Regions from separate parts of the Klebsiella sp. GFKo11 genome, predicted to be linked through region 1. Evidence: predicted binding sites of a transcription regulator. Region 1 holds the regulator's gene; each other region holds the start of a gene.

Region 1 (3,178 bases):
TGATGAAAGCTTTGTCGTTATCCATTTCCGCAACTTACAGAATATCGATTTCCCCTGGCTACTGGCGATGCTTCAGGGCTCGTTTATCTCGCATATGAACACGCTAGTGGTGCCGGGAGGGAAAATGGGGCTGGCCATGGAGCTCATCATGGCGCCATTGGTCGAGCGGCTAATGGAAGGCAGGAAAATCAATTAACAAAAAACCCCGGTAGCGCAGCGCATGCCGGGGCGACGAGTTCGCGCCGTTCGGCTTATCCCTCGATCACTTCATAAGAGTGAGTTATGTTTACCGCTTTCTCCAGCATCAGCGCCACCGAGCAATATTTTTCCGCCGATAGGTCAACTGCGCGAGAAACGGCAGCATCTTTCAGCTCTTTACCGGTCACGATAAAATGCAGATTGATATGGGTAAACAGACGCGGTGCTTCCTCGCGACGCTCAGAAGTCAGCTTAACTTCGCAGTTAGTGACGTTATGGCGTCCCTTCTGCAGGATAGAAACCACGTCAATTGCGCTACATCCGCCCGCCGCCATCAACACCATTTCCATCGGGCTAGGCGCTTTATCCCCGGAATTACCGTCCATCAGAATCTGGTGACCAGAAGCCGACTCACCAATGAAGGTTAACCCTTCAACCCATTTCACTCGCGCTTGCATAAATTTAACTCCAGGGCTGTAATTTTCCTGACAGATTACGCGCACATAACAATTCTCGCAACGGAAGGCGACCTAGGTCATGCTGAAGCGAGACACCAGGAGACACGCGGCGAAAGCTATGCTAAAACAATCGGGATGCTACAGTAATACATTGATGCACTGCATGTATGCTGAGGAGTTCACATTACAGGCTGCAGGAAATTTTCAGCCAGATTCCCAGGTATAGGGATTTAATACGATTGCATGCCCGGATGCCGTGTAGTGTCGGCATCTGGAGATAGCTTATAACAGAGGATAACCGCGCATGGTGCTTGGCAAACCGCAAACAGACCCTACCCTTGAATGGTTCTTGTCTCATTGCCACATTCATAAGTACCCCTCAAAGAGCACGCTGATCCACCAGGGTGAGAAAGCAGAAACGTTGTACTACATCGTTAAAGGCTCCGTGGCTGTACTCATCAAGGATGAAGAAGGTAAAGAGATGATCCTCTCTTACCTCAACCAGGGCGATTTCATCGGTGAATTAGGCCTGTTTGAAGAAGGTCAGGAACGTAGTGCATGGGTACGTGCGAAAACCGCATGTGAAGTGGCCGAAATCTCCTACAAAAAATTCCGTCAGTTGATCCAGGTTAACCCGGACATCCTGATGCGTCTCTCTTCGCAAATGGCACGTCGCCTGCAGGTTACGTCAGAGAAAGTCGGTAACCTCGCCTTCCTCGACGTGACGGGTCGTATCGCCCAGACGTTGCTGAACCTGGCAAAACAGCCTGATGCGATGACCCACCCGGACGGTATGCAAATTAAAATTACCCGTCAGGAAATCGGTCAGATCGTTGGATGCTCCCGCGAAACCGTTGGCCGTATCCTGAAAATGCTGGAAGATCAAAACCTGATCTCCGCGCACGGTAAAACTATCGTCGTCTACGGTACCCGTTAAGTCGGCAAAACGGCGTATTGCTATGCAATACGCCGTTTTTGTTTCCCCCTCATGTGGCGCAGGCTGATTTACCACCCGGAAGTCAACTACGCACTGCGGCAAACGCTGGTGTTGTGTCTGCCGGTCGCAATCGGACTTCTTCTCGGACATTTACAGCAGGGCTTACTGTTTTCCCTGGTACCAGCCTGTTGCAACATTGCCGGTCTGGACACACCACATAAGCGCTTCTTTAAACGCCTGATTATTGGCGGCTGCCTGTTTGCTGGCTGTAGCCTGATTGTCCAGCTCCTGCTGCAACGCGAGATCCCTCTACCACTGATTCTCACTGGTCTGGCGCTAATCCTTGGGGTGACTGCCGAAATCAGTTCACTGCACGCGCGACTACTGCCTGCTTCACTTATTGCCGCCATTTTTACCCTCAGCCTTGCGGGTAACATGCCGGTGTGGGAGCCACTGCTAATCTACGCGCTCGGCACCTTATGGTATGGCGTCTTTAACTGGTTCTGGTTTTGGCTATGGCGCGAACAACCGCTGCGCGAGTCACTGAGCCTGCTCTACCGCGAACTGGCTAACTATTGCGAGGCCAAATACAGCCTGCTGACCCAGCATACGGACCCGGCCACCTCGCTGCCGCCGCTACTTAACCGCCAGCAGAAAGTGGTTGATCTGATTACCCAGTGTTACCAGCAGATGCATATGCTGGCGGCCAATCAACGCAACGACCACAAACGTCTGTTGCGCGCTTTTCAGGTGGGGTTGGATTTACAGGAACATATCTCCGTTAGCCTGCATCAGCCGGAAGAAGTGCAGAAACTGGTGGAACGCAGTCACGCAGAAGCAGTGATTCGCTGGAATGCGCAAACCGTTGCCGCCCGCCTGCGTGAGTTGGCGGACGATCTTCTCTACCATCGTTACCCACAGCGCTTTCAGATGGATAAACAGATCGGCGCGCTGGAAAAAATTGCCTGGCAACATCCGGATAACCCGGTCGGCCAGTTCTGCGCCTGGCACTTCAGCCGTATCGCCCGGGTTTTGCGTACCCAGCGTCCTCTGTACACGCGCAACTTGATGGCGGATAAAACTCGACGTTTACCCCTGCTGCCAGCGCTAAAAAGCTACCTGTCGTTTAAATCTCCGGCGTTACGCAACGCCGCGCGCATCAGCGTAATGCTGAGCGCCGCCAGCCTGATGGGCAGCGCACTGCATCTGCCGAAACCCTACTGGATCCTGATGACTGTGCTGTTCGTGACGCAAAACGGCTACGGCGCGACGCGGGTGCGCATTGTTCACCGGGCGGCTGGAACGATTGCCGGACTGGTGATCGCCGGACTGACGCTACACTTCCACGTGCCTGAAGGCTATACGCTGACCGCCATGCTCTTCATCACGCTGCTAAGCTACCTGATTATTCGTAAGAACTACGGCTGGGCAATGGTTGGTTTTACCGTCACGGCGGTTTATACCCTGCAATTACTCACGCTAAACGGTGAGCAGTTTATCATCGCCAGATTAATCGACACGCTTATTGGCTGTCTGATCGCTTTTGGTGGGATGGTTTGGCTATGGCCGCAGTGGCAAAGCGGTC
Region 2 (3,178 bases), 120 kb from region 1:
AACGTAACCGACGGCATAATTGAGTGTGATCTGTCTCACTATATCGATGGCACAAGATTATCGGTCTGTGCTGAATAGTTTTTTTATCTCAGACTATTTGACTGCTTTTTATGTGAATTGCGGAAAGTAATACTGTTTTATGTCCTGACAAAGATAATGGCAAAACCAGAGTCTATGTATAAGGAAAACTCATCACTATGAATGTGAATTAAATTGCGGTTATCTTGAGTGTTTATGCAATGAGGTAAGCGGCCGCGTTGACGATTGATCCAGGTCATCGCCGTCGGTAGCTAAAAATGGCAGGCTTGGCCCTTTTCTTAAGGCCGGTCTATCAGATTATGCAGTTACAAAAATTAGTCAATATGTTTGGTGGGGATCTTGCGCGTCGTTATGGCGAAAAGGTTCATAAACTGACGCTGCATGGTGGATTTAGCTGTCCAAATCGCGATGGCACGATTGGTCGTGGCGGCTGCACATTTTGTAATGTGGCATCTTTCGCTGATGAACAACAGCAGTATATTTCGATTGCCGAACAGCTGGCGTATCAGGCGCAGCGGGTTAATCGCGCTCAGCGCTATCTGGCTTATTTTCAGGCCTACACCAGCACTTTTGCTGAAGTTCAGGTACTGCGCTCCATGTATCAGCAAGCGGTGAGCCAGGCCAATATGGTTGGGCTGTGCGTCGGCACTCGCCCGGACTGTGTGCCTGAAGCAGTATTGGATTTACTTAGCGAATATCGGGAGTTGGGTTATGAAGTATGGCTGGAGCTTGGGCTGCAAACCGCACATGATAAAACGCTGCATCGGATAAATCGCGGTCACGATTTTGCCTGCTATCAGCACACGACCCGACTGGCGCGTGAACGTGGTCTGAAAGTATGTTCACATCTGATTGTCGGGCTACCGGGAGAGGGGCAGCATCATTGCCTGCAAACCCTGGATCGGGTGGTTGAAACCGGCGTTGATGGTATTAAGTTGCATCCACTTCATATTGTGAAGGGCAGCATCATGGCAAAAGCGTGGGAAGCCGGAAGGTTGAACGGTATTGAACTGGACGACTATACGGTCACTGCAGGAGAGATGATTCGCCATACCCCACCTGAGATTATTTATCACCGTATTTCTGCCAGTGCCCGTCGTCCGACGCTGCTGGCACCGCTGTGGTGTGAGAACCGCTGGACCGGGATGGTTGAGCTGGATAAATACCTTAATCAGCACGGTGTCCAGGGCTCAGCCATCGGTCCTGGCTGGGTATCTCCGGTAACCACGAAATAATGAAAAACGTCACGAGTCTCTTTCACGACAGCCTGCAAAAAGTAATGTGATCTTTGTCACTATCGTCAATATATCTCTGGTTATGAAAACTGGTATGGTAGTAGGCTATTGCTTATTGATAACATTGACTCAGGTGGTTTCGTATGCAGATGACAATGCGTTGGTTTGGTCCAGATGAAGATAAGGTCTCTCTGGAATATATTCGCCAGGTTCCGGGTGTAGAAGGTGTTGTAGGCGCACTTTATGATGTCGCCGTTGGTGAGGTCTGGCCAGTTGATAAAATTGAGGATCTGGTGAAGCAAGCCCATGCCGCTGGGCTTACAATGGAAGTCATTGAAAGCGTCAACATTCATGATGATATTAAGATCGGTTTACCTTCCCGCGATCGTTATATCGCCAATTATCAGCAAACTATCCGCAATCTTGCTCAGTTTGGCGTTAAGGTCATTTGCTACAACTTCATGCCGGTTTTTGACTGGATGAAGACGGACATGAACTATGTTCTGCCGGATGGCTCCCTGACGATGGCTTTTGAGAAGAAAGACATTGATAAGAGTCTTGAAGAGGTGGTGAAAGAGGTTCTGGAAAATTCGAATGGTTTTGCGCTGCCGGGCTGGGAACCAGAGCGGCTGGCAAAAGTTCAGGACCTGTTTGCTCAATATAAAGATGTTGATGACACAGTACTGCGCGAAAACCTGGTCTATTTCCTGAATGCAGTGATCCCTATTTGTGAAGAGGTGGGGGTGAAAATGGCTATTCATCCGGACGATCCGCCGTACTCAATTTTTGGTCTACCGCGAGTGGTGAAAAATCGTGACGATCTGGACTGGATTTGTCGGGCGGTGGATTCAGAGGCGAATGGCATCACGCTCTGTACCGGCTCTATCGCGGAAGACCCGGCTAATGATGTCTACTCGATTCTGGCCGAGTTTACCCGCCGTAAGCGAATCCATTTTGCCCATGTGCGTAATATAAACCTCATCAAAGACAAAGACTTTTATGAGTGCGCTCACCCATCAGAATTTGGCTCTTTAGATATGTACAAAGTGATGCAGGCGCTCTATGACAATGGTTTTAGCGGCTATATCCGTCCGGATCATGGGCGCTTTATTTGGGGAGAAACAGGGCGTCCAGGCTACGGGTTGTACGATCGCGCGCTGGGAGTAACCTACCTCAAAGGGCTATGGGAAGCACTCAGTAAGCGCTAACGACCAGTCCTGTTTCCAATCTATATTCCGGCTGACTGTAATCCAGGGTCAGCCGCGTAACACAATCCTTCCCGCATTTTTTGCACAACTTACAGCGTCTTGCTCAGAATTGAGTATTATTGTGCGAAGTTGTCGCGAAGGAATCTCCTATGAAGCAAATCCGTATGCTGGCGCAGTATTATGTTGACCTGATGATGAAGTTGGGTCTGGTGCGCTTTTCCATGCTGCTGGCCCTTGCGCTGGTGGTACTGGCGATTGTGGTGCAAATGGCCGTGACCATGGTGCTGCACGGCCAGGTAGAAAGTATTGATGTTATCCGCTCCATCTTCTTTGGCCTGCTGATTACCCCGTGGGCGGTCTATTTCCTCTCGGTCGTTGTTGAGCAACTGGAAGAGTCCCGGCAGCGTCTCTCGCGGCTAGTGGAGAAGCTGGAGGAGATGCGCGAGCGCGATCTCAAGTTGAATGTGCAGCTTAAGGACAACATCGCCCAGCTTAATCAGGAAATCGGCGAACGTGAAAAAGCTGAAGCAGAACGTGAAACGACGCTTGAGCAACTGAAAATTGAGATGAAGGAACGTGAAGAGGCGCAAATTCAGCTTGAGCAGCAATCCTCCTTCCTGCGCTCCTTCCTTGATGCGTCTCCGGATTTAGTTTTCTATCGTAATGAAGATAAAGAGTTTTCTGGCTGCAACCGGG
Region 3 (3,178 bases), 470 kb from region 1:
TAGCGCGTCCACGGCGGCATTGGGATCGAGTTCGATGGTTGCCAGCACGCCGTCGGTACCCGGCGTGACCGTCAACGCTTGCAGCGTGCCCTGTGCCTGATACGTTCCCCCCGGCACCACCGGCAAAATACTGACCAGCTTGCCGTGGAAGACCTGTCCCGGCAGCGCGTTGAACACCGCTTCAGCATCGTCGCCCGCCTCAAGTCTGAGCAACGAATTTTGCCGGAACTGCGCCACAATCAGCCGTTTTTGCTGTGGGATAAACACCATCACCGGGCGCAGCGGCAGCGAGGCCGCATAGGTTCCAGGGCGAATCAAAACCTGGGTGATATAGCCGTCGCTAGGCGCACGCACGGTGGTCTGGTCGAGGTTATATTTCGCCTCCGCCAGCTGCGCGCGCAGGCTCACCACCTGCGACTGCTCGCCGTTAACCATGCTGTCGAGCTGACTCTGGATTTGCGCCTGCTCCGCGACCGATCCTTTCACCATCGCATCCTGGGCCAGGTAGTTTTGCCGGGCGTTATCGATATCACTTTCCGAAAACGGGTTTACCCGCGCCTGGCTGCCCTTCAGATAACGCTGATAGTCTTTATAGAGCCGATCGCGCTCCGCCGAGACGCGCGTGGTGTTTGCCTGGGCCTCAGAAAGCTGGGCTTTCAGCGTGTTGATGCCGTGAAGTGCGGTGACGAGGTCGGCCTGGAGCCTGTCGACCCGCGCCTGATAGCGTACCGGGTCGATGGTAAATAGCACTTCACCCTTTTTAACCCGTTGATTTGCTTTATCCGTGACGCTGCTAACCACCCCGGTCACCTGCGGGGTAATCGGAATAGAAATAACCGCTTTTTGCGCGGTAAAGGTGTAAGGATGGTTGTAGTTCATTAATAAAATAAGCGCGCTAACAATAAATACCCCGCCCAGCGCCGCAGTGGGAACCGTCCATTTATTTACCGGGATCTTGAATATTTTAAATATCGACCAGGCAATCGCCACGTAGGTTAAAATAATCAGCAGATCCATGAGTTATTTCTCCACCGAAGGGGGTTGGGCTGACGGTTGAAGACCGGTTATTCGCTGTTCGAGTGCGCTGACGCGCTGGCGAAGTTCGCTAATTTCACCCTCTTCTTCTGTCGCTTCAGGCGGCACGCCATCCCGCCGGTGCTGCATCCCCCAACCGCGTTCCGGTTGATAAAGCGTGGCCCAGATCCATAAGAACGGCCAAATGACGTGCAAAGTAAACAGACTCACCCAGCCCGCAACGTGAATCGCATCCGAGTGCGGGTGGTTGCGTTTCTTCGCAATCAAATAAGGGATGTCATGGAGAATGATGATTCCATAAAAAATCACCAGAAAAACGAAGATCAGAACGCCGAGCGCAAAATAATTGAGAAACATACTTTCCTCGGATTTACGCTAATTATTAATAGGATTTGTTTTGTGGCAGATAAAAAACGGCCGACAGATTGAGCATAATTCACCGATTTCATTTTCGCCATTGGCGACTAAAATGTTCTTTAGCGGATCGAGTTACTCAGTTACACGCTCTCGCGCTGAATGCGGCATAACCTGCCGGAGATCACACCAGGAGAAATCCAGATCAAAATATTTTGTGATTAACATCACAAATAAATAACAAACACTCAAAGATAATATGCGATGCACATCACACAAAACCCCTTAATTGCCTCGAAAATGCCCAGTTGTTGTTTTTTTACACATACATTTTGTGACAACGATCACTACATACACCTACCAGTCACCTATATTCATGTGATCTGTATCACACAAAAGTCCAGCGACTGGACAGCTTAACGATTCAGTGCCAGATTTCGCACTATCAAACAGGGTCCGGCTACCTCTGCCGCCACATTAACAACGAGCCTCGGGCTTTCAGCCTGCCGATAGCAAAAACAGAAGAAGGGGTGTTTTATGTCATCCGATATCAAGATCAAAGTGCAAAGCTTTGGTCGTTTCCTCAGCAACATGGTGATGCCAAATATCGGCGCGTTTATCGCGTGGGGTATTATCACCGCATTATTCATTCCGACAGGATGGTTACCGAACGAAACGCTGGCGAAGCTGGTTGGTCCGATGATCACCTATCTGCTGCCGCTGCTGATCGGTTATACCGGCGGTAAGCTGATTGGCGGCGAGCGCGGCGGCGTGGTCGGCGCAATTACCACCATGGGCGTGATCGTCGGTGCAGATATGCCGATGTTCCTCGGTGCAATGATTGCCGGTCCGCTAGGCGGCTGGGCGATTAAACGTTTTGACGTCTGGGTTGATGGCAAAATCAAATCCGGCTTCGAAATGCTGGTGAACAACTTCTCTGCCGGCATCATCGGGATGATCCTCGCCATCCTGGCGTTCCTCGGCATTGGTCCTGCAGTTGAAGTCCTGTCCAAAATTCTGGCGGCGGGCGTTAACTTCATGGTTGTCCACGACATGCTGCCGCTGGCGTCCATCTTTGTTGAACCAGCGAAAATCCTGTTCCTCAACAACGCCATCAACCACGGTATCTTCTCGCCGCTGGGTATTCAGCAGTCGCATGACCTTGGCAAATCGATCTTCTTCCTGATTGAAGCTAACCCGGGTCCGGGTATGGGCGTTCTGCTGGCATACATGTTCTTTGGTCGCGGTAGCGCTAAACAGTCTGCGGGCGGTGCGGCAATCATCCACTTCCTCGGCGGTATTCACGAAATCTACTTCCCGTACGTGCTGATGAACCCGCGCCTGATTCTGGCCGTTATCCTCGGCGGTATGACCGGCGTATTCACCCTAACTATCCTTAACGGCGGTCTGGTTTCTCCGGCCTCTCCGGGTTCTATCCTGGCCGTGCTGGCGATGACGCCAAAAGGTGCCTACTTCGCTAACATCGCCGCGATTGTGGCTGCGATGGCCGTTTCCTTCGTAGTTTCAGCCGTTCTGCTGAAAACCAGCAAGGTTAAAGAAGAAGACGATATCGATGCAGCGACCCGTCGCATGCAGGATATGAAAGCGCAGTCCAAAGGCGCAGCCACTCCGCTGGCCGCCGGCGATGTCGCTAACGACCTGAGCCACGTGCGTAAAATCATCGTGGCTTGCGACGCCGGTATGGGTTCCAGTGCTATGGGTGCAGGCGTGCTGCGTAAGAAAGTACAGGATGCCGGTCTGAGCAACATCTCCGTCACTAACTGTGCGA
Region 4 (3,178 bases), 1.3 Mb from region 1:
CAGAGCGATACGATAGGAATCCTTAAAACCTTCATCTTTATAGAACAGCGTTTCGCCACCGCTAGTTTTGGTTGCTTTCAACTCCTGGAACTGGCTCCAACTTGTATAAGCCAGGCTGTAGTGAACGGCCCATTTTGGCGCCACGCGGTTATAGCCTGAGATTTCCCACATTTCTGGCAGGTTCAATGTCAAAGAGCCGCCAATAGTGGAACCACCGGTGCCGTACGGCAGTCCGAGACCCAGTGCTGAATTGATAGGATTAAGTGATGACGGCAAGCTGCTCTTATAATCGCCGTCAAAATCAATTTTGATTTCAGAGCGATAGGTAAAGCCGTAGCGGTTGTTTTTATCGACTTCATATAAAATACCGGCATTCCAGCCGAAGCCCCATTCATCCCCCTTCAGGCGAGCGATTTGAGTATCACGACTGATACCGCCAGCCTGCTGACCAATCGCGGCTGCCTGCGCCGGGGAGAGTTTGCCTTCCTGCACCATGCCGGGCAGCTGCGCACCAATAATTTCCGGTAAATCACCTGCATAGCGCTCCAGCTTGGCTCGGGCATATACGGCGTCGAAGCCCAGGCCAAAACTCCAGTGATCGTTAAGACGATATGCACCGCTCAAATTGAGGTTTAAGGTTTCAAGGTCAGTAGTACCGCCCATTGAGCCTGCGGCAAAATCATTGTTGAACTCTGTGGCTAAACCATAGTTAGAAGTGAGGGAGGCACCCCAACCAAACTGCTCATTAATCGGCGCGACAAAGTGCAGGTTGGGCACCCATGCGGTTGGTGCAATATTGTCCTGGCTGGCATCGTTACCGATAACTGAACTACCGCTCACGTTGACATCAGGATCGACAAAAATAGCGCCACCAGAGAAGGTTGGGCGATCAAACATCATAATTAACGCCGGGTTACGGCTGGCGTTTCCCGCGTCATCAGCAATAGCACCTTCACCGGAATAGGCGCGACCAAGGCCGGATGAAGAGAATTCATTTAGCTGAAAGCCTGCTGACCAGGCCTGTGTTGAAACAATTGCTACAGCCACTGCAAGGGCAGATTGGGTAAAGCGGGTTTTCTGGCTCATGCCCATAACCTCATTGAGTTATTTTTATTTAAACAATGTTACATGCCGTAACAGAAGCGCGAAGTGTAGGGTCTGCTTTACGACAGAGAAATCAGACCAGTGCGCTGAGTATAGGTCTGACCAGATGATATGTTGCAAGTTTGTTTATAAGTTTTTTCAATTGTGATACGAAAAACGCGATCCAGCTGGCAAATTTGCTGTTGTACCTCATGTTCGAAATGGGGGATTTTTGTTTTGGATCATTTTTAAGTGTGATTTCGCTCACTTATCTCATTTGCCACAATTAACGGCTGGAGGCAGTTATTCGCCGGGCGTAAAATAAACAGATTATTTATCTGGCACCTTGAGTGCATATACAGAGGAAATCTACGATGAGTAAATGCAGTGCTGATGAAACCCCGGTTTGCTGCTGTATGGATGTTGGCACCATAATGGACAACTCCGATTGCACCGCCTCTTACAGCCGCGTGTTCGCTAACCGTGCCGAAGCAGAGCAAACGCTCGCCGCATTGAGCGAAAGAGCGCGTAACGTTGAATCCGAGCCGTGCAAAATCAACCCGACCTTTACTGATGTTGATGGTGGCGTACAGCTGGATATCGACTTCATATTCTGCTGTGAAGCTGAAACCCTGATTTTCCAGCTCGGCTTGCGTTAGTCTTTCCCCAAACGCCCCTTTCCGCAGGGGCGTTATCTTTTCTATCCAATGTGTTTTGGCTCCCACTTTTTCTGTTCCCCGATTGGCTTAATGTAAAATATTGGTTAAAACTGTTATCAGGTCAGACCACTTTGTTTTACCGGTTAACAGGGGAGTGTTATGAGTCAGGCATTACCGCTAGTCACCCGCCAGGGCGATCGCATTGCTATCATCAGCGGTTTACGTACTCCGTTTGCCCGACAGGCGACGGCGTTTCACGGCATTCCTGCCGTTGATCTCGGTAAGCTGGTGGTTGGCGAAATGCTGGCCCGCAGCGATATCCCTGTGGAAATAATCGAGCAGCTGGTATTTGGCCAGGTTGTGCAGATGCCGGAAGCGCCAAATATCGCTCGGGAAATTGTTCTGGGAACCGGCATGAGCGTACATACCGATGCATATAGCGTCAGTCGCGCCTGTGCGACCAGTTTTCAGGCGGTGGCCAACGTCGCAGAAAGCCTGATGGCAGGGACTATCCGGGCGGGCATCGCGGGTGGGGCTGACTCCTCGTCCGTGTTACCCATCGGTGTTAGCAAAAAATTCGCCCGCGTCCTGGTTGACGTGAATAAAGCACGTACCCTGAGTCAGCGCCTCAAGCTCTTTTCCCGCCTACGCTTTCGCGATCTTCTTCCTGTGCCGCCAGCGGTCGCCGAATATTCCACCGGCCTGCGGATGGGGGACACCGCTGAACAGATGGCGAAAACCTGGGGTATTACCCGTGAACAGCAGGATCAGCTAGCGCTTCGCTCGCACCAGCTTGCTGCGAAGGCCTGGGAAGAGGGCAAACTATCAGCAGAAGTAATGACGGCATATACCCCGCCTTTCCGTGAACCGCTGGTTCAGGATAATAATATTCGTAAAAATTCAACGCTTGCTGATTACCAAAAGTTACGCCCAGCCTTTGATCGTAAACACGGGACCGTGACCGCCGCTAACAGCACGCCGTTAACCGATGGCGCGGCTGCGGTGATTATGATGACAGAATCCCGGGCTAAAGAGCTGGGGCTTGTCCCGCTGGGCTATCTACGCAGCTACGCTTTCAGCGCCATTGCTGTCCAGCAGGATATGCTGCTGGGACCGGCATGGTCGACGCCGCTGGCGCTGGAAAGGGCAGGACTTACGCTGGCTGATTTAACCCTGATTGACATGCACGAAGCCTTTGCCGCGCAGACGCTGGCCAATTTGCAATGTCTGGCGAGTGACCGCTTTGCTCGTGAAGTGCTTGGGCGTTCACAGGCAACAGGAGAGGTTGATGAGAGCAAGTTCAATGTGCTCGGCGGATCCATAGCCTATGGTCATCCTTTTGCCGCCACGGGCGCGAGAATGATCACCCAAACGTTACACGAACTGCGTCGTCGTGGAGGCGGCTTTGGTCTGGTCACTGCCTGCGCTGCGGGTGG

Evidence for each region. The regulator CRP, encoded in region 1, controls carbon source genes, mostly activating them, when cyclic AMP is high. The targets are predictions, from matches to a motif close to ATGTGANNNNNNTCACAT.
Region 2: a site for CRP is predicted at 1,319-1,336, ahead of uxuA (mannonate dehydratase). Genes of this name have one in related genera too.
Region 3: a site for CRP is predicted at 1,766-1,783, ahead of AC07P6_RS00260 (PTS mannitol transporter subunit IICBA). Genes of this name have one in related genera too.
Region 4: a site for CRP is predicted at 1,336-1,353, ahead of AC07P6_RS08880 (YfcZ/YiiS family protein). Genes of this name have one in related genera too.

Annotation. Positions count from the first base shown of each region.
Region 1 is NZ_CM151369.1:523,615-526,792, reverse strand. It holds gene AC07P6_RS02390 (phosphoribulokinase) at 1-196, shown strand, start outside; gene AC07P6_RS02385 (OsmC family protein) at 252-656, opposite strand; gene crp (cAMP-activated global transcriptional regulator CRP) at 961-1,593, shown strand; gene AC07P6_RS02375 (YccS/YhfK family putative transporter) at 1,645-3,178, shown strand, end outside.
Region 2 is NZ_CM151369.1:642,558-645,735, forward strand. It holds gene mnmL (tRNA modification radical SAM protein MnmL/YtqA) at 339-1,274, shown strand; gene uxuA (mannonate dehydratase) at 1,418-2,482, shown strand; gene arcB (aerobic respiration two-component sensor histidine kinase ArcB) at 2,632-3,178, shown strand, end outside.
Region 3 is NZ_CM151369.1:54,193-57,370, reverse strand. It holds gene AC07P6_RS00270 (HlyD family secretion protein) at 1-1,017, opposite strand, end outside; gene AC07P6_RS00265 (DUF3302 domain-containing protein) at 1,021-1,392, opposite strand; gene AC07P6_RS00260 (PTS mannitol transporter subunit IICBA) at 1,927-3,178, shown strand, end outside.
Region 4 is NZ_CM151369.1:1,816,149-1,819,326, forward strand. It holds gene fadL (long-chain fatty acid transporter FadL) at 1-1,086, opposite strand, end outside; gene AC07P6_RS08880 (YfcZ/YiiS family protein) at 1,458-1,742, shown strand; gene fadI (acetyl-CoA C-acyltransferase FadI) at 1,902-3,178, shown strand, end outside.